Regions from separate parts of the Paenibacillus sp. FSL H8-0260 genome, predicted to be linked through region 1. Evidence: predicted binding sites of a transcription regulator. Region 1 holds the regulator's gene; each other region holds the start of a gene.
What was found. Region 1 encodes LexA, which represses DNA repair genes until DNA is damaged. Its sites were predicted from a motif close to CGAACATATGTTCG; they were not measured.
Positions count from the first base shown of each region.

Region 2: MHI51_RS23095 (YolD-like family protein) is a predicted target of LexA. The motif match lies at 4,366-4,379, and genes of this name have one in related genera.
Region 3: addB (helicase-exonuclease AddAB subunit AddB) is a predicted target of LexA. The motif match lies at 2,504-2,517, and genes of this name have one in related genera.
Region 4: MHI51_RS23135 (ImmA/IrrE family metallo-endopeptidase) is a predicted target of LexA. The motif match lies at 3,877-3,890, and genes of this name have one in related genera.

Region 1 covers NZ_CP150298.1:3,906,150-3,911,698, reverse strand. Annotated here, with positions in the region: gene MHI51_RS17365 (MBL fold metallo-hydrolase) at 224-1,006, shown strand; gene MHI51_RS17360 (methyltransferase domain-containing protein) at 1,045-1,821, shown strand; gene MHI51_RS17355 (hypothetical protein) at 1,822-2,400, opposite strand; gene MHI51_RS17350 (hypothetical protein) at 2,623-3,003, opposite strand; gene MHI51_RS17345 (L,D-transpeptidase) at 3,154-3,492, opposite strand; gene lexA (transcriptional repressor LexA) at 3,670-4,296, opposite strand; gene MHI51_RS17335 (LysM peptidoglycan-binding domain-containing protein) at 4,548-4,961, shown strand; gene MHI51_RS17330 (DUF896 domain-containing protein) at 5,071-5,280, shown strand; gene MHI51_RS17325 (hypothetical protein) at 5,330-5,549, shown strand, end outside.
Region 2 covers NZ_CP150298.1:5,179,333-5,184,881, forward strand. Annotated here, with positions in the region: gene MHI51_RS23060 (ketopantoate reductase family protein) at 1-118, shown strand, start outside; gene MHI51_RS23065 (hypothetical protein) at 178-324, opposite strand; gene MHI51_RS23070 (sensor domain-containing diguanylate cyclase) at 317-1,909, opposite strand; tRNA gene MHI51_RS23075 (tRNA-Leu) at 2,230-2,315, opposite strand; gene MHI51_RS23080 (WGxxGxxG-CTERM domain-containing protein) at 2,474-2,950, opposite strand; gene MHI51_RS23085 (M15 family metallopeptidase) at 3,026-3,712, opposite strand; gene MHI51_RS23090 (hypothetical protein) at 3,830-3,994, shown strand; gene MHI51_RS23095 (YolD-like family protein) at 3,991-4,326, opposite strand; gene MHI51_RS23100 (hypothetical protein) at 4,541-5,101, opposite strand; gene MHI51_RS23105 (PH domain-containing protein) at 5,219-5,549, shown strand, end outside.
Region 3 covers NZ_CP150298.1:5,311,826-5,317,374, reverse strand. Annotated here, with positions in the region: gene MHI51_RS23695 (Na/Pi cotransporter family protein) at 1-338, opposite strand, end outside; gene MHI51_RS23690 (class I SAM-dependent rRNA methyltransferase) at 438-1,862, shown strand; gene addB (helicase-exonuclease AddAB subunit AddB) at 2,649-5,549, shown strand, end outside.
Region 4 covers NZ_CP150298.1:5,186,716-5,192,264, reverse strand. Annotated here, with positions in the region: gene MHI51_RS23160 (hypothetical protein) at 302-1,291, opposite strand; gene MHI51_RS23155 (RNA polymerase sigma factor) at 1,288-1,782, opposite strand; partial or broken gene MHI51_RS23150 (phosphomethylpyrimidine synthase ThiC) at 2,141-2,233, opposite strand; gene MHI51_RS23145 (DUF3139 domain-containing protein) at 2,347-2,682, opposite strand; gene MHI51_RS23140 (hypothetical protein) at 3,048-3,209, opposite strand; gene MHI51_RS23135 (ImmA/IrrE family metallo-endopeptidase) at 3,276-3,827, opposite strand; gene MHI51_RS23130 (YjfB family protein) at 3,991-4,167, opposite strand; gene MHI51_RS23125 (hypothetical protein) at 4,317-4,466, shown strand; gene MHI51_RS23120 (NucA/NucB deoxyribonuclease domain-containing protein) at 4,548-4,979, opposite strand; gene MHI51_RS23115 (cytidine deaminase) at 5,086-5,502, shown strand.

The sequences.
Region 1 (5,549 bases):
TTTTGAAATGGGACCGGAAGGGGCGCACCAGCTTTATAATCATTCCGATGCACCATGCAGGTATCTGGATCTCCGAACGAACCAGGGAATAGATATTTGCGAATATCCAGACTCAGGCAAAATCAACATTTTGCCCTATCAAGAAATCTATCAAGCAGATGAACAGGCGGATTATTGTAAGGGAGAAGAGCATGTAAGGGAAAAATGGAATGGGGGAGCGTAATTGATTAAAGATCGTTGGTTTACAGTAACGGAAATTGATCCGACCACCTATGCAATCAGTGAATATGGACATTGGGAAAAGGTGCATTCTTTTTTACTCTTGGGGCAAAAACAAGCCGCGTTAATTGATACGGGATTAGGTATTGATAATATTAAAAGAATAACGGATCAGTTAACGGATTTACCTATCGCTGTCATAACTACGCATGTGCATGCAGATCATATTGGCAGTCATGGACAAATCGAGACAATCTATGTACATAAAGAGGATGCGGATTGGCTGATTAACGGAATAAAAGGCTTGTCCCTTGCCCAGATTCGTAAAGATATGAGCCGGGACATCAGCCTTCCTGTTCCTGAAACCTTTGATCCTAATACCTACATACCTTTTCAAGGGAAACCAACAGCTTTTTTACAAGAAGGGGATGTGCTCGACATAGGCGGGCGCAAAATAGAAATATACCACACACCAGGTCATTCGCCAGGTCATATCAGCCTTTTTGATCATGCCAACGGATATCTGTTTACAGGTGATTTATTGTATGACGTTACGCCAATCTATGCCTTTTACCCTTCGACTAGTCCGGTTGATTTAGTGGCATCCTTAGAAAAGATTACGGAAATTCCAGGAGTTACCCAAGTATTCGGTTCTCATAATACACTGGGTTTAGATCCATCTATTTTACAAGAGGTCAAAAAGGCGGTTCGTGAGTTACGTGAGCAAAAGGTAGTAGCACATGGTACGGGCATTCACCAGTTTGATGGGTTTAGTGTGCAATTTTAGATTTTTCTATGTCGAAAACAAATGAGAGGTATGGCGATATGGTGTCTACATCAAAGGCTTTTACTAAATCAATAGATTCCTATTTAAACTACATTAAAATGCCTTGGGGGAGATTGTTTTATCATTCCGCTTGGCAGCAAATTGACAATCACTGCAGCTCTGATGAGGCAAAATCTATTTTAGATATCGGCTGTGGTTTTGGGATAACCAGTCGTGAATTCGCAAAAAAAGGTTATACAGTTACAGGGATAGATCCGACTCCAGAGATGATAGTCATTGCGCAAGAGTCTGCATGTAAAGACGGTCTTAACATAGCCTTTAGATCGGCAACGCTACAAGATGCAGATGTATTAGCGGACGGATATGACTGGATTTTTTGCCATAATGTGCTTGAATATCTCGATGATCCAAAACAATTGTTAATGGACATTAGTAAAAAACAAAATGAAAACGGAATGCTTTCTCTTATAACTCATAATCCAGTGGCAAAAGTGATGAAAAAAGCCGTTATGAATAAAGATCCTATGGGGGCTATAGACAGTATTGGAAACACGCAGGAATATAGCGGCATTATTCAAACAGACATTACCATCTATACAAAAGATCAATTAGTGGAATGGCTCGCGGAGTGTGGTTATGAGATTAGAAGTATATACGGAATACATAATATCTACGGATATATCGTGGATAATGAAATAAAAATGGATGAGCAATGGCATGTAGAAATGGTGGAGCTAGAGCTTAAGTTAAGCAGTTTATCTCCATACAAGGACGTTGCTATTTTCACACATCTTATTGCGCAAAAAGCAACTTAATTATTCAGAGACGATTGACCTGAACAGTGCATGCAATTGCTGTACTTGGGAGAAAGCTTCCTTGTACTGGTTGTCGGATTGTCGAATAGGCAATAAACCCGGCAAGAAGGAGATACAATACACAGGCGTTTCTTTGCTGTTCATATATATTTTAAGCGTAAGCTCTTCAATCACATTAGCTTCTTCATCGGTGTCCTTAAGGATGTTAATATCTGCACTTGTTGCAGTAGTTTTGCTGTTTTGATGTCTTTTGGATACTTTTGAAAGGGTGAGTGCGTTAACCACAATCTCGGATCCCATTACATTATCAAAAGAGTATAGCTTTGCTACTGCTTTTTTGTTACTCTTCGGATTTTTGGTACCGATTGCCAATTTTTTATTAGGCTCGTTAAGTGCGATCAAGTGAGATTGATTGGGGGGAATGAATGTTTTGGTGAAGCTGATGTTAAAAGATGAGGTCGCATTAACTAGCTTAGAAATTTCAGATGAAGCAGATAGCGTTTTCAATTTTATAATGGCGGCACTTAGAATTAAAACAACTCCTAAAATAGCAAATAAGTACATCAGGATAATCAGCATATAATCACACCTCCTAGTTATCTCATTAGACTCAAATTGTTGCTTATTGAAAGATATGCCTGAATGATCTCCACTAGTATCTTTTAAAAGGCAAATTCGTGGAATTATAGGATCGACTTCACGATTAACCCAAAAAAAGCACCCAGAGAAACCTTCCGATTCTGCAAATGATGCAAAATTGGGGGTTGCTGCAAGGGTGCTTTTTAAGGTGATTATGTAAACCTATAGAAAATTGAAGGCAGTGATATGATCGGTATAAACAATCAGCTGTTTGTATTCGATCGGAGTCCCATAACTAGCATAAGGTCTTACAGTAACGTCATTGAGGACAACAAAGTTATAGCTGAAATTTTTATCAGGGTGTTCTGCTCCCAAATAAGATATGTATTCGTCTACAATTACATCATCCATCAAAGATTTTAAATCAAATACATCCTCTTTGTTGGAGACGGTTGGAGAGACGATTCCCTGAATGCTGCCAAAAGAGGTGAGCAAATTCACTTTTTTTCCACTAGCTTGTTCATCATTTAAAAGTAAACCGGACAGCTTACCCAGTGCATCGACTTTAAAATCGACGAGGGTTCTAATTTTTGAATTATTCAAACTAAACACATCCTTTTCAATTTGCAATCCTGTTAACAATATTCGACATATAATCACCAAACTCCTAGTATGCTAATGAAAAAATACTTACTTATGTAATGACCCCCATTTTTTAATGTGATTTGGGGGTTGCCGAGCCTCCATTCGAATTTAATTTCTTATCGTTACTTGTGTGCCTATAGGGACAATAGCAGCGAGTGCTAACACATCCTCGTTGTACATCCGGATGCAGCCGTGGGACACCTCTTTCCCAATGGAGGAAGGGTCATTGTTTCCATGAATTCCGTAGTGTGGTTTAGACAGTCCCATCCAAAAAACACCGAAGGGACCCCCTGGGTCGGGTTGTTTGTTAATAATAGTGAATTCACCCACTGGGGATTGGGTTAACATCTTACCGATGCCGACAGGGAAACCTCTAATCACAATATCATTGTCCAGAAGATATAACATTCGTTGGGTCAGATCTACAATAATTCGGTAGTTGGGCATTATACGCAACACTCCTTTCTAATTAGGATATGAGCAGAACGCCTAAAGGGTTATTCATAGAAAATGGCCATTTTAGCCATTGGGAACAATTGTTCGTAAGTGGTTGGAAAGCAAAAAAACGTAGAAAAAAGGCTGTTCCGCATATGCGGAACAGCCTTTTATGTTAGAAGTGCATACTTAGTGGATATCTCGAAACAATCCGATGACTCTTCCGAGAATAGTTACGCGATTAAGGCGAAGCGGCTCATAAGCTGGATTCTCCGGCTGAAGCCGTATATGATCACGTTCCTTGTAAAAGGTCTTAACGGTTGCTTCATCTTCTTCGGTCATGGCTACAACGATATCTCCGTTGTCCGCTGTTTGTTGTTGGCGAACAATCACATAGTCACCATTCATAATGCCTGCGTCCACCATACTATCACCCATGACAGACAGCATAAATACTTTGTTGTCACCTACATAGTGAGTAGGAAGTGGGAAGTAGTCTTCGATATTCTCTGTAGCAGTGATTGGTACCCCGGCGGTAACTTTACCTACGACAGGAATCCGTGAGATGGTCTGCGCGAATTGGTGAACATTCTCTGAATCCTCTTGGCCTAGTAATTCTATTGCACGTGGCTTCGTTGGATCTCGACGAATAAGTCCCTTCTTCTCAAGCCGGTCCAAATGACCGTGAACTGTGGAGCTGGAAGCAAGGCCAACAGCTTCTCCAATTTCCCGGACGGAAGGTGGATAACCCTTGCTGCGGACTTCGCTTCGTATAAATTCCAGGATCGCCAGCTGGCGACTTGAAATCTTTGACATTGGAATCAACCCCATATAGTAATGTTTGGGAAAATTATAACATAGAACTACCGTTCGCACAAACATAAGTTCTAACTATTATAAATATTAATCTGCTAGAGTTAAAAAATGGTAGACAAATGATAATAAAATGAACCGCTTGAGTCTCTCGAAAAAAAGAGAACAATTGTTCTGAAATAGTATTGAACAAAACACATGTTCGTGTTATTATAAATTCGAAAGTAAGAACAAGTGTTTGGAGGATGATGATTATGCTAAAATACAGTACATACCGCAGCATCTACGACAAGGCCCCAGTGGTTGAATCTATAGGACATAATGACGTTGCCCGTAATTCCGCTAAGGTGAAAGAGATAACGGAACGTTTGCTTGGAGGGATGATTTCGTTGTTCCGTCAAGATTTCTTTATTAAGTTAATATTGATTTTCGTGCTAGTATTATCTGGCCTAACAGTAGTGGGAAATGTGTTTGCAGGATCGACGACTATAATGAAGGAAGAGAAGCGGATTGTGGTTGAACGTGGAGATACACTATGGAGTATTGCCCTTAAGAATAAACCAGCTGATATGAAGACAGTTGTTTATATAGAAGGAATTAAACGTTCAAGTGGGATTAAGAGTAGTCAAATTAACGCTGGAGACATACTTACTTTACCTATTTATTAATTTTCTGAGAACATAATAGAATGACCAGTAGAGCTTGCAGGGAGTAGACCTTGACAAGCTCTTTTTCTCATGGCAGAGTTAGAATTAATTTATAGGGGGAGGGAAAGTATTGAATATTGATGAGTTGGTCGCGCGAATTAACGAATTGGCACGCAAACAGAAGAGCGTAGGCCTTAATCAAGAGGAAGTGGCGGAACGCGCCAAGCTTCGTGAAATTTACCTGGGGAATATCCGCAATAACTTCCGAGCACAATTAAATACTATTGAAGTAGTAGATAACGATGAGCATGAACAAGGTAACAAGGGGCTTAAACATTAGCTCGCTGTTCCTTTTCATAGATATTTCAGGATGACTAGGGGGAACGCACATGGCCCGTTCTTGGGAAAGAATGGTTCAACGCAACACACAGCAAATCAACAAGCAAAGAAAGAAACAAGGCAAGGATACGATTTATGCCTCTAAATCTCCTACCCAGAATGCCGAAGTCTTTAAAGGTCGCAACATTGCATTTCCGGTAGTGTTAGTGATACTTGGCACTATGTTTTGGGTAGTTGGTTCTATTGATCAGGCCAAAGGCAATGGCATGC
Region 2 (5,549 bases), 1.3 Mb from region 1:
GGGTAAAGTGAAGGCTCAGGATGTAGAATCTATACGGAATTCGATTGTAGAGGGAGAACTTCAAGGCCGGCAGATGAAGGCTTTAAAGGAATTATTGCAACGTGTTGAACATAAATAACATTCACACAAAAAAACAGTATTTCATCAAAGATGAAATACTGTTTCCGCTCCGAACATTCATAATAGCGAATAACATTTTCCTTGTTCAGCTTGGAAGGTTACACTTTCGTCCTTTGCTGCCCGCTGACTTGGGCCACCCGTGCTGATGTGCAGCATTCGGTCAGCCCACACATGGCAGGTCTGCGTAGCCATTGTTTCAAACATCAGCGACCCTCGTCTGGTTTCTTCCCCTGCTCTTGGCCAAGTATAACGCCTGATCCGCCTTCTCCAGCAGCCCCTCCCGCTCCAATGTATGAAAAGGATAATGGGCGATTCCTAGAGAGATTGTAACCTGTGTCTCGATTGGCCCCCTGCTTTGTTCCATTGCCCGCCGGACTCTTTCAGCTATGATGAAAGCTTCCTCAGGTCTTGTGTGGGCTAGCAAGATGATGAACTCTTCACCGCCGTAGCGGTAGCAAACATCGTCTGGACGAACCGAGGTAACTATAACTTTGGCTACATGTTTCAGCACTTCGTCGCCGATGAGATGACCGTAAGTGTCGTTCACGAGTTTGAATTTGTCTACATCCAGTACAATGAGCGAAAACGGTTGTCCTGAGTCAATCCACTGACTCATCGTATACTCTAACGATCTCCGGTTCATTAAACCGGTCAGAGCATCCGTCGTAGCCTCTTGGGTCAGTTGATCCGTCTGCTTCTGAATATCCGTCATGGCAAGCAACACAGCCTTGGTCAGCAGATCTGCCTCTCGGCTCCATTGCGGCTTCGCTTCTGGCAATTCAATCTTCTCCTTGCCCATTCTGCTCACCAGATTTGCCAGGTACACAAAAGGCCGGGCCAGCTTGCGTGCTACGAGAATGACGCCCATCAGGAGGATAATGAACGGAAACAACGAATACCAGAGAATGGTCCGAAGGTGCCCCATCAGTTGATGATGGATGACACTAATCGGCGAAACGACCACAATTCCCCATCCGTTGGCTGGAACGCTGGAGTATCCGGCAAGCATTTCAACGTCACGGGTGTTACGCACTTGCTGTTCCCCACTCTCCCCATTCATGAGTTTCTGCGCAACCTTGTTATTGCTGACATCCTCCCCAATGAGCTGCTTATCCGGGTGGTACAACAGATGCCCACTTGAATCCACAATATAATAATAGGAGCCAGAATCGTCCACGTTATTGTCGCCAAAAATCATAGACAAAATATTGTTCTCCTGCAGATAAAATGTGCCGCTCAAAATACCGCGATATGTACCATTCTTGCTAAAAATCGGCTGACTCATAAAAACGATTAGTCTCTTTGTGGTTTGGGTCATGTAGGGGGAGGATATGTAAGGTTTTTTTAACGCCAGAGCTTCCAAACCGACCTTAGAAGTAATATGGTTTCCTGCTGACCCCAAACTAGCCGGTACTACATTGCGGATCAGCCCGTCGGCATCGAGCACGGCGATAGAATTGAAGTAATTGCTACTATTGCGCATCAGTTCCAAATTATCATCCACTTGCTTCGGCGTTGAGGTTTCGTCATCGGAGAGTATGTCAGCACTGTATTCCAAACTGCTGCGCATGGACTGAAATAAGGAATCCATTGTTTTGGTCATTCGGTCAGCGTTGTAGTAATTCAGATGGAGTGTAGTCTCCATCAATGATTGTTTTTTGGACTCGTAAGAGCCAATCAGAAGAATGCTTGAGGTTAGTAGAACCACCAGCGTAACCAAGCCCGTAAGCAGCGATGTAAGACTGAGCTTTTTACTTTGACCCGGGTCGGCTCTTCTCAGTGTAAGCAAACTTTAACCCTCCTTGGTTCTTGAAAACTAGATTAATCAATAATACAACAAATTAAGATGTTATTCGACAGTAATCAAAAGGCTCGGATCTCTCATACCACTGTGCGTACCGTTTGATATACGGCGGTTCATGAAATCTTCCATATTAAAAAAACTCCTCTCCAAAGCTTGCGATTAGACAAGCACTGAAAAGGAGTGTTATCAACCTGATTCTGTGAGCTCGGATGTGATTCCAAGACACACAGAACCTTTAGCTTTTGACGGAAGTTTTACTCAAGAAAAACAAAAAAAACCTTGATTTCTCAAGGTTTTCACTATGATGCCGAGGACGGGGGTCGAACCCGTACGGTACTCACGTACCGCAGGATTTTAAGTCCTGTGCGTCTGCCTGTTCCGCCACCCCGGCATATTATGTGTTGAAGCTTCATACGTTGTTCACATATAACGCGACAAGAAATATAATATCATGAATATCGATAACGCGCAATCCTTTTTCGAAAAAATTTATTCACAATAAAAATAACCCGTTCAGCCAGAACCGATACGGGTTATTATAAACGCGGATTATCTACGCTCGTCACTTCTGCTTCTCATTCCGGCAAGACCCAAAAGTCCAAGCAGACCGAGCCAGCCCCAATTAGATCCTTTGTTAGTTGCAGCATTCGTTGTTGTACTAGTTGCACGGTATTTGCCGGTCTGTGTGGTGTTGGTTGCCGGGTTGACAGTGCTGTTGGTTCTGTAGTTATTTCGGGTGTCATTGTAGTTATTGGTGTTGTAGTTGTTAGGTCTGTAATTATCATCGATGCGGATCTTATCTTTCATAATGCTCTCATGCTGATTCAGCGTTCCAGTGGTGCCGTTCATTAAATTGCCTTCCGTGTTCATCATCCGAGTGTGTTCCGCAGTCCCATCCATCCCGGTATTCGCGGCTGGGATACCGCCCAATGCTGCTGATCCCACGGCATTTGATGCATAGCTAGCTCCCATTAGACTCATTGATAATACAGTACCGCATGCAAGGCTTGTTATCAGCTTGTTCACAGTGTTATGCCTCCCTTTAAGGTTAGTTATCACTGATAATTTCCCCTTGGACGGCACTGTCTATGCATGGTGGTTTTACTCTTTTACTACATTAACTGTCTTAGTCACAGCATCATAAGTAACCTTTGCTCCAAGCGCCTCAGCCAGCGCACGTATGGGTACATAGGTTGTTCCGGTATCGAGAACGCCATCGGTAAGCTTGCGGCCGTTTAGGTTAATGGTCACTGTAACGTCTTTGTTCACCTGATCATCCCCTCCGGTAATCTTTTTTAAAGCCTCTTTGGCTTGGTCCGTCGTTGGACGTTTACCTGCCCGAAGTTGATCTATAGTTAAACCGAAAGTCATTTGCAGATGTGAATAATCTTTAAAAGAGGTCCAGTCCCCGCCCCATTCTAAACCAAGCCGCTTAGCCTCCTGTACAACCTCTTGCCAATCTGCTGTCTTATCCTTATCACCATCACGATTGATATCCCAAGAAAGGCTAGTGCCATTCGGCAGCAAAAGCGCAAAATCAAACGCAAGACCATAATTATGATAGCTGGTACCGCCTTTAGCGTTGGTAACTATCGGTCCTGGTTTGCTTCTACCCTGCGCATACAAAGCATTTTGCTCACCAATGGTCCGTAGACCCTGAGTAATAACGATAGGGACTCCTCTCGCATGGCTTTGCTGAATCAAAACATTCGCACCTGCCGCCAAGACAGGATGAAGCCCGACCAGACGCGCCGCGGATTTTTCCCTCAATTGCTCCAAAGTCAGCATAGAATCACCCCTTTGGTATATTCAATGATGCCTTTGCCCTATTTGCCTGTACCCCTGTCCCCCTTAGGATGATTTCCACAAAAAAGGACAAAATATTTAACGAAAGGTGGGAGACATATGGATATTCATAGCGATAGCTATAAAGTTGCAGCCCTTAGTGAACAGGAAGAAGCACTGGAAATTATTCGGAATGCTGAAGCTTCCATTGCACATCTGACCGGTAATCCTACCGTTACCTTAATCGCTTATGAGAAAAGCGAAGGCAACGGTTCTCAGCATTAAACGATGTAGACCTCGACAATATCATCCACATCGATCCACTTCCATTCCTCCGCCCACTGCAGCTTAAACTCACGCGAGTGGGTGTGAATGGAAGTCACAAAACCACTTAACATCGTATTTTCAAAAGGGTCAAAAAGAACAACTGTCACTCGTACATGACTCCGCAACGACAAAGCCAGTGTACATTCAATCTCCTCCAGCTTCTGCTCATCCAGAATAGGCTTGATGCGGCGCAGCGTTTCCCGTTCATCTCTTATAATTCGTATCTTATGCTCCGGCAGCATCATGCGGCTGCTTTCCCACAGCCCGTTTTTCTCCAGCTTTTTGCCCATGGTAACCCCTCCTTAATTATATATCTATTCCTCTAAACACGAACGTATGTTTGTATTATATCCGCATCTTCGCATATTAATCAATAATCAGGAAAAAGATACCTTTTTAAGGGTTACTCTTTATTCAAAAGATGTATATTAATGTATATCTATTCAAGATAAAATTCGCAGCAAAAAAACGCTGACAGATAAACTGCGCAGCGCCTGATTTGATTTATTCTTGAACAACGTCCCCAGACTCTGAGGTAGCCTGACCTTCGGAGTCTATAAGTCCTGTTGCTTCTCTTGCCTCGTTAAGCTTGGAAATACCGAATAACATCGCTACATCAGCGTTCTGATTCAATTCATTAAATTGCTCAGCCGTAACGTTTGCGGAATCAGCACCTTGAGAGGCCTCTTCTTTTAAAGAATAAGCACTTTCAAAGGCAACTTTAGACTCTTCGAGCAACTTACGAATGTCTTCAGGCAAGCTGGAGGAAATTTTTACTTTCTCGGCTTGATTCGATAAATCTGTTGCGGTACTCTGGAATTGCTTAATTTTCTTCTCCAACTGCTTGTCCGTGAGTTCTCCTGCTGAATAACCCGCAATGGCTTCGTTGAACTCCGCTAAAGAAGTTTTTCCTGACTCTTCAAGTTTAGACATTTCATTGTAGAAGTTTTGCACGGTCTCCTGCACTTCTTCCTCCGTGGCAGGTGCCGATGAAGTTGAATTATTGCTGCAGGCGCTAAGGATGACAGTCATCATCAGCATTCCTATTAGTAAAGCTTTTTTCATTATTTATCCCTCCACTTAACAGGATAATGTCGGTTTGTGTAAAGCGCAAATGAAATATATGTAAAATGACTGTTATGTTATAATTATTTTAATTGTGATCAGGAAAGGAGAGTATTTATGCCTTATTGCACCACCTGTGGAGCGGAATACAAGCAGGGCGCTAAATTTTGTGGAGAATGTGGAACCAGCCTTGACGGTACCGCTCCAGTAACCGCTCATCGACCAGCAGTAGATAATCATGTCATTCAAGAAGTCGTGCTCTGGAAAGGCAAACCTGCCGGCATCTCGGATCGACTCAAAGGAATCGTAGGACTTAACACAACTTCATATACCATTACAAGTCAGCGTATTATGGTAAAGACCGGACTTATCGGTAAAAATGTTGAAGAAATCGAATTGCTGCGCGTACGCGATTTATCCGTAAAACAGTCTATCATGGACCGGATGC
Region 3 (5,549 bases), 1.4 Mb from region 1:
AAGGGCGTGGCCATGGTATTGATCTGAAGTCCGATCAATTCTGTAGTTAATGTGGTGCCGATGTTGCTGCCCAAGATAATGCCAAGTGTGCGGGCATAGGTAAGCAGGCCGGCATTGACCATGCCGATAGTCAACACCGTTACAGCAGTACTGCTCTGGAGTAAGGCGGACAACAGGCTGCTGGCAATCATTCCTTTAATAGGGGTTGAGGTAGCTCTATTTAGGCTTGTAGTTAATAGAGGGCCTGCTAGCTTGGACAACGCCGTTTCCATCAGCTTCATGCCGGCTAGAAAGATAACAAGACCATATATGATAGGGAACAGCAAATCACTGAACATAGGGCATACTCCTTTGGACGAGGGTTGTACACCAATATATGAATGTATTGCATGGGACATGTATAAAAACATTTTTAGAAAAACAGGGAGTTGAAGTCATTGCCATCGGTTATTTTAGAACGCAATCGCAAAAAAAGACTGGAACAGGGCCATCCGTGGGTCTATGCAGGTGAAGTCGCATCGGTAGAAGGAAATCCGGAAGCGGGGGGATTAGTAGATGTCCTTAATCATCAGGGCCGATTTTTGGCCGTGGGATATTACAATCCAGCGTCACAGATTCGGGTAAGAATTGTATCGCAGGGACCCCTTGCGATCATGGATACAGCCTTTTTTGCAGAACGGTTTGCGAATTGTCTGCAACACAGAAACCGGTTCCTTCCGGGTGCGGATGCTTATCGCTTGGTTTATGGTGAAGCGGACTTTTTGCCGGGGCTTATTGTAGATCGATTCGGAGATATTTTGGTTGTGCAGCTGCTTACCCTCGGAATGGACAAGCGGCGTGCAGAAATCGTCGAAGCATTGGTGCAGGTTATGGCACCGCGCGGAATCTATGAGCGCAGTGATGTTAGTGTGCGCGAGCTTGAAGGTATGGAGCAGACAACGGGTGTGCTGTACGGGGAATGTCCAAGGCATGTAACCGTGAGCGAGAATGGCCTGAAGCTGGTCGTTGATATTGAAGAGGGCCAGAAGACAGGTTACTTCTTTGACCAACGTGAGAATAGAGCTTCCATTGCTCCGCTCATGAAAGGCTGGGGAGGACGAAGCGGCATTACGCTTCAGGAAATTGAAACTGAGGATGGTTCACTACAGACCTTACCAGTTAATAAGAGCGGCAAACATGTAACGTTCCCTTATTGGGACGGTGCGACAGTGCTGGAATGCTTCTCGCATACGGGCAGCTTCACGCTGCATGCCTGCAAGTATGGCGCGAAAAAAGTAACCTGCCTTGACGTTTCAGCACACGCCATTGAGAGTGCCAAAGTGAATGTGGAGCTGAACGGCTTTAGCGATCGTGTTGAATTCGTAGTGGATGATGCTTTTGCATATCTACGGAATCAGGTTAAAGGACTAGAGGAACGTTCTGAACGGGCGACAGTTGCCAGTGGAACAGAGACGGCAGCAGCTGCTACAAATCCTAAATCCGGAGGCAAAACAGCCAAAACCGACACATCCAAGCCGATGACGGCAGGTGGAGGAAGAACTTGGGATGTAGTCATCCTAGACCCTCCGGCGTTTGCCAAAACCAAAAGTGCAGTAGCTGGCGCTTGCCGTGGTTACAAGGATATCAATCTGCACGGGATGAAGCTGGTGAACGAAGGCGGCTATTTGGTTACCGCAAGCTGTTCTTACCATATGCAGCCAGATCTGTTCCTCGAAACGATTGCCGATGCTGCTAAAGATGCTGGCAAGGTGTTGAGACTTGTAGAATGGCGGGCCGCAGGCAAAGACCACCCACAAATACTTGGCGTTAACGAAGGACACTATCTGAAGTTTGCGATTTTTGAAGTGCGGAGTAAAAAATAAGCCTGAAGATCAAAAGGTCTACAGTGCCAAGTAACAAATAAGATAAAAGGGCTGGTCGTAGGGTGGCCGTGAGTCGGCTGTAAGGCAAGTAGTGGCCAACGGACTCAGATGACTCTATTTAGCGTAAACAGCCCATTAATGAATTCTTACGGACCCTAAAGGCGCTATTGCCCCAATAACACCCGTAATGCAGCACATTTTCGAAGAATAGCGTCAGTGGGGTCCGAAAAGTTGCCATAACAGCACTGAATCCACGAATAACGGCTCCTGGGTCCCTAAGTAATTAATGAAACAAGCCTAGCCGAAATGTTGAGTGTTAAATTCGGAATACTAAATAGTAAACAACGAATGATGCTTATTGAATTATGATATGCGGAATGCGGATTACAAAACGATCGGCGTAGAGTGCTAATGTTGAGTGCGGGGTGTTGAGTATTGAACGCTGGATGCTGAACGCCGAACGCTGAACAGTCTAACATTGACCCTATGCTCCGACATTGGCAGCTCCTATCTAACGTTGCACAACTGGCATTAAAAACAAACTAAACACTCTAAAAAGCAAGCCGCCAAAATCCGGAGGTTTGCTTTTTTTATTTGTACTCATAGCTGTTTATCCTTTGTAAAACATTAGAAAATACTAGCAAACACATGTTCCGATTAGTGTGGTTATGATATACTGAGGGGACGAGGAATCACTGAACTTTTTTAAATGGAGTGTAATCAATGGGTGGATATTTCACCCTGTATTCTATATATTTTCTCCGCTACGGAAGGAGTCTATCATTTATGCCGGTAACCTTTTTACTAGGCCGCTCGGGCAGTGGCAAGACAACAAAAATATGGGAATCTATCTCTTCTTCCTTAGAAAAGGAACCGCTTGGTGCGCCGATTATTATTCTTGTGCCAGAGCAAGGTTCTTTTGGAGCAGAACGGGGGCTTCTGACCGTAGGGAATGTGAAGGGAAGCCTTCGGGCGCAGACACTGAGTTTTTCGCGGCTTGCCTATCGTGTGAAGCAGGAAACTGGTGGCAGTGCAAGTCTGCCAATCAGTGAAGAAGGTAAGAAAATGTTAATTTACAAAATCATCAGTCGCCGCAAAGAGGAACTGAAATTATTCGGTGCCTCAGCAGACAGACCGGGTTTTGTGGAACGTCTGAACCAACTGCACACGGAGATGAAACGTTGCTGTTTGGGTTCCACTGATTTAGAGGAACAGCTGTCCGCTATGCGAGGATCTATTGCAAGAAGTCCTATTCTTGAGGGTAAGCTGGATGATTTGCAGCTGGTTTTTAGCGATTTAGAGAATGAAATGTCCCGTCTTTATATCGATGAAGAGGATCGTTTAGCAGAACTGGCTGAGCATATTCCAGATTCCTCTTACATTCGCGGGGCAGAGATTTGGGTAGATGGGTTCCATGGATTTACTCCGCAGGAATTCGTAGTGCTTCGAGAATTGATGCAGCAAGCTTCGAGGCTGACGGTTTCGCTTACAATTGATCGTCCTTACCCCTATGGAGATCAGTTGAATGAGCTTGAATTGTTTCACCCAACTGCGGTTACTTACATTAAACTGCGTGGAATTGCTGAAGAGCTGGGCATTGATGTATGGGACGAGCTGCTGGAGCCAACGGTTCTTCCGCGTTTTGAAGAAAGTCCAGTACTTGCTCACCTTGAACGGGGATATGATCGCCGGAAGGCTTGGATAGATGCGGATGAACTGGCAAGAGAGGCTATATCCATAGGCGCCGCAGTTTCGCACAGAGCAGAGGTTGAGGGAGCCCTGCGCGAAATGACTAGACTGGCGCGGGATGAAGGTGCAAAATATGGCGAAATGGCCGTATTGATGCGCAATATTGGCGATTACGAGCAGCTGGTTCAGCCGTTGTTCCAAGATTATGGAGTGCCATTTTTTCTGGACCAGAAGGTGAATGAGCTGCATCATCCGCTAGTGGAGTTTATACGTTCCGCATTGGATGTAGTGCGTCGTCGCTGGCGTTATGAGGATGTATTCCGTTGCGTAAAGACGGAGCTTCTGCTTCCGCTAGACGGTAGTATTACGCGTGAAGATATGGATGCTTTAGAAAACTATGTGCTGGCTTGTGGGATTCAGGGGTACCGCTGGACAGATGGCCGCTCCTGGAAAGGTATTCCTAGCTTGTCGCTGGAAGGCGGCAGACAGATGGATGATGAACTGCTTGCTACTATGGAACGATGCCGTGCTAGTATAACAGGTCCATTATTTGCTTTTGAGAAAAGAATCCAGAAAAGTCGTAGCGGTCTTGAACTTTGTACGGCATTGTACAAGCTGCTTGAAGAGACGGATGTTGCGCGAAAGCTGGAGAAACTCAGTGTTAAGTCTATGGAGAAGGGCCAACCCGAGAAGGCTAGGGAACATAGCCAGTTGTGGGGTGCGGTACTTGATCTTCTAGATCAGATAGTAGAAATGATGGGCAATGAAAGACTTGAGTTTGAAGTGTTCACTGGAGTTCTAGAGACAGGTCTTGCTGAACTTAAAATGGGACTAGTTCCGCCCGCACTGGATCAAGTATTGGTCGGCAATATGGATCGGACTCGCCCAACGGGGGTTAAATACGCTTTTTTGCTTGGATTTAATGAAGGTGTTGTGCCTGCGCAGTTTAAGGAAGATGGAATTCTCTCGGAAGGTGAACGCTCCGTACTAGAGAATGCTGGAATGGAGCTTGCTCCCGGCGCTTCTCGTAAACTGCTGGACGAGCGGTTTCTGATCTATAATGCACTAACGACAGGAAGCCGAAAGCTCTGGATTAGCTACGCTACAGCGGATGATGAGGGCAAAGCTCTCCTTCCCTCTGAGGTTATCCGGCATTTGCATAGAATGTTCCCAAGGGTTCAAGAGCACAGCTTGTCAGCACTTCCCCCTTCGGGACTACCTATAGAAGTCGGAAATCCTATCCATCTCGGTTTCATTGGTCAACCAGAACAGAGTCTTCGCGCATTGATTATGCAGCTGCGGCAGTGGCGCCAAGGAACAGAAATTCCGGAGCTATGGTGGGATGTGTATAACTGGTTTACTAAGAACGAAGATCGTAAATTTCAACTGGAACGTTTGCTAAGTTCACTGTTCTATCGTAATGAGGGAACGAAGCTAAAGCGTGGCACAAGCCTCAGATTGTATGGTGGCTCAACACTGCGGGGCAGTGTGTCCCGGATGGAGAAATTTGTTGCGTGCTCATTTTCCCATTTTGCGTCCTACGGACTAAGACTGAAAGAGCGCCAGTTATATAAGCTGCAAGCACCTGATATTGGACAGCTGTTCCATGCTGCGTTAAGTGATATGGCGATAAGACTGAAACAAGAGGGACGGGGCTGGGGCAGCTTATCTCCGGATGAATGTCGGCGTGAGGCCAGTGAGACAGTAGAACGGCTATCTCCGATGTTGCAGGGTGAAATTCTAATGAGCTCCAAACGTTACGGGTACATCTCCCGTAAGCTTAAGAATATTGTTGGACGTGCTTCTGTGATTCTGGGCGAGCACGCCCGCCGGGGCAGCTTTGAGCCAGTAGGGCTGGAGCTGGATTTTGGACCGGATAAGGAGTTGCCGCCTTTAAGAATTACGCTGCCGAATGGCTGTGTGATGGAGGTCGTTGGCCGGATTGACCGTGTAGACATGGCTCGTGGAGAGAACGGTATTCTTCTGCGGGTAATTGAT
Region 4 (5,549 bases), 1.3 Mb from region 1:
GCACTGCTCCAAACCATGAAATGGTTTTGAAGCAGCGCCGTTTTTGTTAACAGCCAGCTAAATTGTCCAATGGAGAGCAGGGCGACCGAAACGTTGTCCCTAATTGCCTCCGATCGCTGGCCCAACCGCAGTCCCGATCGCAGTCCCGATCGCAGTCCCGATCGCAGTCCCGATCGCAGTCCTGATTGCAGTCCCGATCGCAGTTCTGATTGCAGTCCCGATCGCAGTCCCGATCGCAGTCCCGATCGCAGTCCTGATTGCAGTCCTGATTGCAGTCCCGATCGCAGTTCCACCAGCAATCCTAAAGTTTCATGCTGTTCCACAGCTGCTGGAATGCCCCGGATTCGACCTCGAAGAATACCGGTGCTTGACCGTAGCGAACAAGTCCTTGACCGAACAGCGTCAGCTCTACTCGGGCGTTGTCTTCCAGCTGCAAATAGATGATCTTACGGTCTTCGCTGTCGTAGATGCCTTGCTCGATCAGCGGCTCTGCTGCCAGCGGTTTGGCAGCTTGGAGGGCTGTCAGGAAGCCATCAAGCGCCTCGCCATTGGCGATTGGCGCCTGCTGCTGGAGGCCGTTGTTCCAGCTGTTGAAGCTTTCCCATTGAGCAGAAGTAACTCGGCCTTCAAGATTCAGCTTGCCGAACAGGTCGGCGCCGCTGTTTATGGTGATGCCGTTCGTGTGCTCATACAGTTCGGCGAATACCTTACCGTTGATTTCCGAATAGGACATAATTAGGAAGCTGGAGTCATAGCCCTTCACGGAATAGAGATCCGTTTCGCCGATGTTCGAGGCTAACTCAATATATTCGTCGTTAATGCTCCATTCGTTGATGCCGCCTGTAGTGCGTCCCAACTTGTCACCGCGCAGAGCAGCAGCATCGTAAGCGTCAATGCGAGTCGCTGACTGTGTATAAATATTATTTTTATACACGACCAAGGCGATCATATCTGCCTTCACGCCAGACTCCTTATCTGGCAGTTTCAGCTTGGGAATGACAATGCTGCCGGATGTAGCTGTGCCTGAATTGCCAGCAATGCTTGCTCCCGGAGTTACCTGGGCAACCTGCCCTGGGGAGCTCTGACTGTTCAACTGCTGCCATATACTAGGCCCAGCCAGACCGATTCCTGCGGCGAGCACGACACTTGCCGCGATATAAACGGTTTTGCGCGGACGCTTCCGCTCCTGCCGCTGCTCTATTTTATTGAACAATTCTTTTTTCATCTCTTCACCTGGTTTCATCGAATCCACCGCTTTCTTATATGTTGTTCGAAACTGATCTTCCTTCACTGTGGTTCCGCTCCTTCCAGCTCCAGTTTTAACAGTTGCCGTCCCCGCTGAAGTCTCATCTTCACGGCAGACTGACTAATCTGCAGAATCTTGCTGATCTCCTGGATGGGATAGTCCTCGTAATAATAAAGATGGATTACGGTTTTATACTTCATGGGCATCGCCATAACTAACTGCAGCAGAGCCCAATCCTCGGGGCTGTCTGCCGCAATTGGCTCAGCGCTCTCCAGCTTAACCTCACGCTTGCGCCAGCCTCTGCCCAGTAGTGTTTTACAATGGTTGGTGATCACCCGGATCAGCCATGCCTTCTGATGTTCGGCATCTTTGAACTCCGGCGCTTTTTCTATTAGCTTGATGAAGGTATCCTGAGTGGCTTCTTCGGCATCTTGCCGGCTGCCTAGATGGACCAATGCGATCCGGAACAGCATATCTGCGTAGATTTCGTAACTCTTCATCACATGATTTCCCGGCCGGGTCATGGATCGCTGCATGATACTGTGCCCCCCCTTTACCTATAACACCATTTAGGACGGCATTAGGTCACATTTTGTTCCTGAGAAAATTCCTTTGTGTTTGAGCGTAAAGAATACCTATTCATAAATTATCTCCACAGGCTTACGGACTCAGAAGTCGTTATTTGTATATTTATAGGCTTTTGAGCAGGTTCGCGGACTCCAGTGACGCTATTCCTTAAAAAGGAGGTCTTATATGGTGTTTTTCATGCCAATAAAGGCTATGGGGTCCGCTACACTTTGAAATGGAGGGTTATACCGCGCATAAGATCAACTGTGTCCGATAGCTGCTAAGAACCACGCCAATGTTATCTGTAGTCAGTGGACCTAATGTCTAAAAAGGGGCTTCGTTACAAGTTTCAAGTTGCTTATCCATACTCTCTTTAGTCAAGTGCATCGGCACATGTCCTGGACCCTCTACCATCACCTGTCTACGCAAACGATGTTTACCTATTTAGAGCAGGGAAGATTAAAAAACGCGTTTGCCCAAGCAGCCAAGTGCTGACTGCTGGACAAACGCGTCTTTTTTATAGGGCAACTCCTTCACGGGAGATTCTCCTCGATATGTTTATATGTATAGCTAGGATCATTACCTTTAACAGGAGCCCTGCTGTATTGAAAGATCCTTCCATTTTCTTTTCGATAAAAGTATCTTGCGTAGGGTTCGTCTGCAAAAATCACCGTGGTACTTACGAGGGGAGCTTTGGCAATCTGGGTGTATACTTTATCAAAATCTTCTTTCTTATAATTTCTCGTCTCTACTAGATAATGAATGACTTCTCTGTTCATATGATTTTGGAAGTAGTGGAAGGATAAGGATGTTATTCCATAGATTAAAAGGATTAGAACGATGAAGATTAGTTTTGTTTTTTTCTTCATTAATTCCCTCCATATAAATAATTTGTATATAGTATAAGATAATATACTGAGACTGGTATGTCATTCATAGATATATGACGCAGGAGGAAGAGAAAATACTGGAGCTGGAGCAGCAAATTAAGATGCTGGAGGACCAGGCAAGTCCGAGGCTGCCGGAGGTGAAAATCTTATAGTTTTAAAATATGGGGTTTTGTCGGTGTATTTGTTATTCTAATTCTTATTGGTGTGATACAGTTTGTATCTGCATAACAGATTATACAAAAAGGCAGCAAATACTGATAGTAATCCAGGCGTAAGCGAAAGAAGAATTGCCGGGATATACTATATTTGCTGCCTTTTAACTTATGAAGAATAATGATTCTCTTTTAGTCCTCTTTGGGTTCTTGCAATAAAATGGAGAAGGTCCCCGTTTCGTGATCCACCTCAATCGTCTCAATGCCCACGAAATCCGGGATTTCGGGGTGTACTGCATCTACATTATAATCCGGATGAGTCAGTAATAATTCAATTACTTTAATGGCTTCCATGTCGTTCCCCCTCACGAGAAATTCCACCATAAATGAATATGCAGAGCACTATTGCAACTAAGCTTATTATCTCCGTGATCCGTTGCGAATATGTGTCAGTCGTTCTTCGTTTCTTCCCATCACGGCCAATAATTGCCCTTGGAACACACGTCTTTGGATCTGATCAATCCGCTGTAAGGCCAGCTCGGCAGGAACTTGAAATTCTGCTGCGAGATAGGAGATGGCATCCTCCCGTTGCTCAGGCAATGTCATGCGGGAGATCATGGAGTAAGGCATCGCCGCATACAAGATAAAACGCTCGGATTCATCCTCCTGTGCCCGCGTGAAATGCTCTGGCATCAAGGTCTGATTATCACTGCCATGGCGAAGGAGGTGACACAGTTCATGAAGAAACTCTAGCCGTTGAAGATTGGCTGGAAGGCGGTTGTCGATAAACAGGCTGTACATCCCTGCAGACGCTTCAATGCTCTTGCTTCTCACATCCAAATAATAAACCCAGATATTAAGCCGCTCTGCAATATACGATATTGAAATTTGTGAAGGCTGATGAAGATTTAATCGCTTGTATAAATCCTCTGTCCATTTCTCAAGCACAGTCATTTGATAATATGATTTCATGTTCTCCAACTTATTCACCTCGTTTAAAATCACTAATAAATCACTAATGGGATCGTATGTTCGCATAAATGTGCAAAAGAAAAGCCCGAAGGGCTATGTAGAGTAAAAAAATGCTAAGGATACACAGGAACATTCGTTCTCATGTATCCTTAGCATAAAGCAATTACACACTAATATCAAGTGTTTTTCCCAAATTAGGAGCAACGCTTTTGCCCAGCATTTCCACCATGGTTTGGCTCTGGGTTTCAGCCTGATTCTTGGCAATATTCATGACCTGTATCCCAACATTTTGAGCTAAGGATGCTTGGCTCATTGCCATTGATAATGCAGCTATATCCATATTGCACCTCCTTTGTGTATATCCTGTTTATCGACTGTCTACCTTCAATTCATTAGGTGATTGGCATTTGTTTGCCAATTCGCCCAAACGGCTTATCTCCTTTTTACATATCTTGTGCTGTAGTCATTAATCATTAGGAGGAATTGAAAATGGGAATGGAACATGGTTGTGGTTGTAACGTAGGTCCGGTAGTAAGTCCAGCATCAGTAGGTCCGGTGTGTAGTCCTTGGACTTCAACAGGAGCAATTCTGGTACTTTTCATCTTGCTGGTTATCATCACTAAAGCTTGCTTATTCTAAGTTAGCTGATGTGCAGTGTAGCCCCATCTGGCGAATGCCAGGTGGGGCTATTCTATTGCCTGGGGCTGGTCAGACAGACCGTTATTTAAACATAAATTCTACCCGGGTTCCGTCTGCATAATCCTCCAGCTGATTGCCAACCCAGCTTCCTGCCCCGCGGTTATCGCTTGGCGTTATGTATTCAATGTCGGCACCAACGCCGCCTTCCTTACACATAGCCATTGGCCATTCATCCCGGTCATACCCCTTTTTAGTGGGAATCCCTTTTAAGGACTCTTTACGGTTCTCTTCAGCCTGCTCTCGGTTAATCGTACATGTGGCGGATTCACCCTTCGCAATGGCATCCTGAATATGTTTGGCGGTCTCAGGATAGCGGTCTGATGGGAAGGTTAGCTGAACAACACTCGAATCGGATGGAGACGAGGGGTCTGTAGGCTCTCCGTTTTGTTCAAACCAGTAACTAGCCAAAGCAAGTAATGCAACAATGATGAGACTGGAGGTCCATTTTTTCACTTTCAAATCTGCTCCTCCTTTTTTGGCACTTAAAATAGTATATCTTATATCATAATTCAGTGCGATTTAATATAATTAGGTAAAATAAAGGAGGACGGAACTGGATATGGAGTACATAATTACCATTGAGGATCAGACGCTTATTACGGCTGCCGAAGATATAATTACCAGGCGTTATGAATGGGGACGGCACCATGTGGGTGCAGCGCTTCGTACTAAAACAGGAGAGATTTTTACAGCGGTACATGTGGAAGCCAGCATGGGGAGGATTACAGTCTGTGCAGAAGCGATGGTGATTGGCAAAGCGATATCCGAAGGTTATAAGGAATTTGATACGATTGTTGCGGTAAGGCATTCTGACCCAGACAGCGAGGAAAAAGAGATTAAAGTAGTCTCTCCCTGCGGCATGTGCCGAGAGTTAATTGCGGATTATGGAATAGACTGCAAGATAATTGTATCGGAGGATGACCGATTAGCTAAATATGAAATCACTGAGCTATTGCCTTTAAGGTACACGAGATAAGAAAAAAAGTAATGAGGAGCCGCGGAGCTCCTTTTTTTGTTGAGCCG